Limnospira fusiformis SAG 85.79: one gene and its partner. The protein of the gene in region 1 binds, or shares a complex with, the protein of each later gene. Links are inferred from orthologs where the notes say so. Each region holds a gene or a part of one and is shown on either strand. Other genes may lie near its edges. The genes, in order: rpsT and rpsF.

The links.
Region 2: rpsT (region 1) and rpsF share a complex: the UniProt entries of both Bacillus subtilis proteins name them as parts of the 30S ribosomal subunit. The link is inferred for Limnospira fusiformis SAG 85.79 from one-to-one orthologs.

What each region holds. Positions count from the first base shown.
Region 1 is NZ_CP051185.1:5,077,362-5,080,403, reverse strand. Bases 77-2,785 are described here. They hold rpsT (30S ribosomal protein S20), read right to left. Parts: upstream 1,736-2,785; coding sequence 1,418-1,735; downstream 77-1,417. Other genes in these bases: hisD (histidinol dehydrogenase), read left to right, coding at 2,058-2,785; HFV01_RS23740 (TatD family hydrolase), read right to left, coding at 418-1,224. In the rest of the region: more of hisD, read left to right, coding at 2,786-3,042. UniProt on the Bacillus subtilis protein: Binds directly to 16S ribosomal RNA.
Region 2 is NZ_CP051185.1:4,876,901-4,879,948, reverse strand. The notes cover bases 73-2,787. They hold rpsF (30S ribosomal protein S6), read right to left. Parts: upstream 1,748-2,787; coding sequence 1,397-1,747; downstream 73-1,396. Other genes in these bases: HFV01_RS22980 (glycosyltransferase family 2 protein), read right to left, coding at 2,107-2,787; HFV01_RS22990 (Npun_F5560 family protein), read right to left, coding at 696-1,250; HFV01_RS22995 (PAS domain-containing hybrid sensor histidine kinase/response regulator), read left to right, coding at 73-600. Outside these bases: more of HFV01_RS22995, read left to right, coding at 1-72; more of HFV01_RS22980, read right to left, coding at 2,788-3,048. UniProt on the Bacillus subtilis protein: Binds together with bS18 to 16S ribosomal RNA.

The DNA of each region.
Region 1 (3,042 bases):
TCTGCACGGAGTATGTACTATCCCGCCGTTTGGCATCGTCTACGTCATATTTGGGCTGTTTCAGCTTGTAATCTCTGGCTAAGAAATGCAGTTCTAGTTTCCCTGTATAATCACTGATGGGCGAGAAACTTTCTAATTCTTCAATTAGCCCGGTTTCTAAAAACCAACGAAAACTCGATCGCTGAATTTCAATTAAATCAGGAAGTTCAAATGCGGATTCGTATTGGGTTGTGTTTATCATGGTTTCTACAGGTCTGCTGGGATGTTCAAGGTCTGCTGGTATGTTAGGGTTAGGCGAAATCAGGGTTACCCCTACCACATCATCGCCCCCATTGAGTATCGATATATCCCCACCTCTGGGCAATTGCTCAATGGCTCGTCGGGCCATTGGGGAAATTTGGGAGTTGATTTGTTTGATTAGGGGGTTAGTTTACTAGGAATGACGGACAAGCCAAATAATTCCGAGGCATTTTTAGTAGTCTGCTGACTCAGAGTTTCTAGGGATACACCCCGGAGTTCGGATACTTTTTCGGCAACGTATTTCACGAAGGCGGGTTCGTTCCGTTTACCTCGTCGAGGAACCGGAGCTAGAAAGGGGCAGTCAGTTTCAATCAATAGCCGATCGCTACTAACCCGACGAGCAGATTCCTGAATTTGGGTAGCATTTTTAAAGGTTACCGTTCCGCTGAAACTAATGTAAAACCCCAAGTCTAAAAACCATTGCATTTCTTCAGGACTTCCACCCCAACAGTGCATAACACCTCGCACGGGACCATGATCTTTATCATCGAAGAAATCCCGCAACAGTTCCACCATCGAGGCGGCTGCATCTCGACAGTGGATAATTACGGGTTTATTTAGTTGGCGAGCTATTTCCAGTTGGGCTTGGCAAATTTCCTTTTGACGGGCTTCATCCTTAGCCTTATAAAAGTCTAACCCCGTTTCCCCGATCGCTACTACCCTCGGATCAGATTCAGCTAGAGTCCTAATTTCACTGGCTGTGGTTTCTGTCCATTTCTCTGTATCCAGAGGGTGCAACCCTACGGCAAAGGATAGTTCTTCTACTTGGTCGGCGATCGCCCTGATTTCGGCAAATTCCCCTGGATGAACACAGGAGTGTACCAAAGACACCACTCCAGCAGACCGCCATCGCTGCCGGATACCTCCGAGGTCTGTAGCCAGACTCTTGAAGTTAATGTGAACGTGAGTATCAATTAGCTGCATCTGGTGCTATCTGTCCTTCAGCATAGTTCCCAGCCTTTCGGCTAATATTTTAGCCAACACTGTTGGATTTTTGGTGATCACCGTTTTCTGGGATATCCCATTTAGCATAGCCATCCACTGAAGTTATAGGTTTTTCAACCCCTCACTTCAGTGCGACTTGCTGACATACTCGCGGACGGCACGAGGTTTCCCCCTAGGAGGCTGTCGCTTCCTGGGCGCTAGAATTAGGCTGGTGTCGTTTCAAGAACCGAGCTAATCTCGATTTTTTCCGTGCCGCATTGTTCCGGTGCAGAACACCTACCTTAACGGCTTTATCGATTTTACTGGTGGTTGCTGACATCCGCTGCTGGACTTCCTGCAACGCTTCATCGCTGGGATCAGCCGCATATTGCTCAACAGCGGCAAAATATTTTCTCATGAGAGTCCTGACGGCTGAATTATAGGTTCTATTCCTCAGCCGATTGCGTTCAGCAATTTGGACTCGTTTAATGGCAGATTTGATGTTGGCCATGGCTTCCGGTGTAGGACTACGCGGATCTTTGATAATCAAGATTTCCAGAAATACCAATATAGCACGTCAATAGGGGAATTTGTGCATTAAATTTTTATTTTGCCAATACGGGGGCGCAAAAGTCCAGATGAGGGCTGAAGATCTCGGAGTCAGGCAGAGTCTGTGAATCCGCGTTACACTATATAACAAACGCGGGTTATACTGAAAGTTAGGCTGACCTGGTTCGGCTTAATTAGGTATAAAAGAAATTTAGCCCCATCCGGGTTGCTCAATTCCCTTGCGTTTTGGCTAGTAACTTCTACGGTTTGCACTCCTAATCACCATGCTGCGAATTATTACTCAGTGGGTTGAAGCACAATCAGAACTGCGACGCATCGCCAGTCGTACCCATGATGATACTGTTATCCATAAAGAAGCTACGGTGCGAGAAGTTCTGCAAACCGTGAAGCGACAAGGGGATAAAGCACTGCTGCACTACACCCAAGAATTTGACCACAAAACTCTGACCCTGGAACAGTTGCGGGTCAGTGCTTCGGAGTTGGATGTCGCTTATCAACAGGTTAATTGCGAACTTCTCGATGCAATTCGGTTAGCAAAAAAACAGATTGAGGCATTTCACCGCCAGCGTGTTCCTAAGTCTTGGGTTCAGTTTGGCGATGATAATGTGGTTTTAGGTAAACGATACACCCCTGTTGACCGGGCGGGTTTATATGTGCCGGGAGGCCAAGCGTGCTATCTCAGTACGGTTTTAATGAATGCTATTCCGGCTAATGTGGCTAAAGTGCCTCGCATTGTGATGGTAACTCCCCCAGGCATTGATAATAAGATTAGTCCGGCGATTTTGGTGGCGGCTCAGGAAGCTGGAGTCCAGGAAATTTATCGGGTAGGTGGCGCTCAGGCGATCGCTGCTTTGGCTTATGGTACGGAAACTGTGCCGAAAGTTGATGTGATCACAGGTCCGGGTAATATATATGTAACGCTGGCGAAAAAATTGGTTTATGGTACTGTCGGTATTGACTCGCTGGCGGGACCGTCTGAGGTGCTAATTATTGCCAATAGTATCGCCTCCCCTGTTCATGTGGCCGCGGATATGCTGGCTCAGGCAGAACATGATACAATGGCGGCGGCGATTTTGTTGACGACAGACTCGGCTTTGGCTCGTCAGGTGGTGGCTGAGGTGGAACGACAGCTTGAGCATCACCCGCGCCGAACTATGACGGAAAAGGCGATCGCTCACTATGGCTTAGTGGTGGTGGTGGACTCCCTAGAAGCAGCCGCTCAGTTATCTAATGAATTTGCTCCCGAAC
Region 2 (3,048 bases), 200 kb from region 1 along the record:
GTCTTAGACCGGATATTTGAACCGTTTTTTACTACCAAAGAATTTGCTAAAGGTAGTGGCTTAGGACTATCCACAGTCCTAGGTATAGTTAAGGGTCATAATGGCTTTATTGACGTTGATACTCAAATGGGTTGCGGAACTACTTTTAGAGTTTATATACCCGCCTCAGAGGACACAGAAACTACGGTTTATGAGCATTTAGAATTAATTACAGGTCAGGGTCAACTAATTTTAGTGGTTGATGATGAAGAACCTATCCGAGAAATTACTAAAGCGAGTTTAGAGAGTTTTCAATATCAAGTTTTGGTAGCAAGTAATGGAGTTGAGGCGATTAAAATATACCGTCAATATTTAGAGCAAATTGACTGTGTGGTTATCGATATTATGATGCCTGTTATGGCTGGCAAAACTACTATTAGGGAGCTAAAATCCCTGAATCCTCAAATTAAAATTGTCGGAATTAGCGGTTACTTTTCAGTAGATATAGCCAAAGATATAGCTGAGTTAGGAGTTGATATATTTTTAGCAAAACCTTTCACCACACAGGAGTTATTAGAAGTGCTGCAAAAATGCCTTAATTCTAGTCCCCCAAAACCCTAGGCACTTGATTCATAAAAATAAAGGGGTTTGTTCTGCGATGCTCCCTAGAACCGACCCCTAAGTTTGACGAGGTTTGACCCTGACTCAGGAAAAAATCATGCCTTCCCTAAACTAGGAAACTCGATTACAGTCTGAGTTCCTGGCTGAAAAGTTGGCAGATCTAAATTGCCGGGACGGCGACTCTTTTGAGCCAGACGATAGGTAACACTTTGTAGTTCTGCGTGCAGTTGCCGATTTTCCCGTTGCAGTTTTTCCACCCTTTCCATGACCTCTTCGAGGCGTTCTGAAAACTTCTGGCGGTAGACTCCAGGTAATTCTTGAACTACCTGTTCCAGCATTCGAGAGCGATCGGTTAACTCCTGGACAGACTGTCTAAGTTGGTAAACTTCCAGATCCCGCTCATTGATCTGGTCTTGATAAAACTTAACCTGTTCCTCTACTTGCTGGAGTTGTTCCCGCAAGGACTTCATCTGAGCCTGGTGTCGCTCGGCCATTTCTGGATCTGGCGCTAAATTAGCATTTCCCTTCACCAGACGGAATAATTCTTGAGATAACTGCTGCACCAGTTGATCTCGCATTTTTAACTCTTCACTCAGCCGCGCGACTTCTGCTGTGAGTTCCTGGGAGTTGGGATTATTTTTCTGGCTCATGATAACCAATGGCTCCTATAAACTTCCAATATGCCCCCTAAAATACTCCCAATTCCACCCAATCGGCAAGAGAGAGACAAAAGGAGTATCCCCGGGTCGCGAATTGGCACGGCTAACCGTCACCAACTCCTGACCTGACTTGAGCTTTACACCTCTTGGGGTTCGGCTTCTGGTTCGGCTTCGACTTGGACAGCAGATGGGGTGACATCTTGTTTAATCGTCAGATAACGAATTACATCCCCACCTATACGCATGGCTCTTTCCATGACTTTAATCTGGTCGCTGTCGCCACCTTCATAGTTCATCTGGATGTAAATGCCTTCGCGATACTTGTCGATATCATAAGCTAAACGACGCTTACCCAAATTTTGCACCTCAAGATTTTGTGCGCCATGTTCCCGCAGGATGTCTTGATATTTGGCTCGCGCCGCCTCTAGCTGCTCCTCATTTAAGTCAGAGCGCAGGATATACATGGTTTCGTAAATAAAAGGCTTCATTCTAATGATACTCCTTATGGACAATTCAGGCTTCTACCCAGAAGCAAGGATCTATACATTCTACATTAGTTCCCTGCACAATACAATCAACAGCAAAGTTGATTTTTTATTCAATTTTTTTAAAATTGTTCAGCCAAATCACGGTCGGGGGTTGACAAGCGCCGGGAACTAATGGTATGATTTGGGTATACTGTAAAATAATGGAATTATAACCCCAAATAAATTTTTTTAAAATGTTTCCATTATTTAAGACAATAGCATAAGTCAACCGTAAAAGCAACCCCCCGGCTGGGAGGGCTGGGGGGACTTTTTGACAAGTTTTACAAAACTTAACATAATTTCCGAGGACGAGATAGGGTCTAGGGGTATTGGAGACTACTCATGACCCATTTTAATAAGTTTTGCCACTCAGGAGATGTAGATAAATGATCGACATCGAAAATAGCATCGACACTTTCTGAATACTGAGTAAAACTTTCGACCCAATTAATGACGGTTTCAATAGGTAGAAAAGGACTATAAGACCATGAGCGCTGTAAATATTCGACCATCTCAGTATTGAACCCAGTATGGTATAAATACCAGGAACTCCAGACCAAGGTACTATAGCGAACCCAGTCCTCAATTACTTGAATTTCCAAGGGTATATCTGGCAAATTAAAAAATTTATCGAGGACATAATTAATAGACTTGGCTTGAGAGATACCATCTCGCATAGTATTGCGATCGTGCTGACGATAGCACACAGTCGATCGCTTCAGCCAAGCGCTGCGATACCCGCTGGAGGCCAAACGCAAAATCAAATCGACATCCTCCGCATGAGCCAACCCAGGTTCAAACCCTCCGACGGTATCCAAAGCCTGGCGGCGGAACATCAAAGTTCCCATAGTCCCCAAAGGCTTCCAGCGCAACCAATTCTCTAAATTCAACTCAGCGACCATTTCCCAAGGCTGAACATCGATCAGCATTTCGCCAGTTTGGTTAACCCTGCGCCAACCACTATGGACGATCGCCAATTCGGGGTCAGCATCAAATACAGCGAGTTGGCTTTGGAGGGTATCGGGAAAAAAGTAATCATCGGCATCGAGAAAAGTGATAAACTCACCCCTAGCCAAACTCAGACCATGATTTCGCGCCACGGAAACCCCTTGATTATCCTGATAAACATAGCGAACTTGGCTGTCATAGTTGGCTACTACTGAGCGAGTCTGGTCTTGAGAACCATCATCAACAACTATGATTTCATAATCAGTCTCAGTTTGAGCCAGTACACTATCAATGGCTTCGGCAATATACTGTTC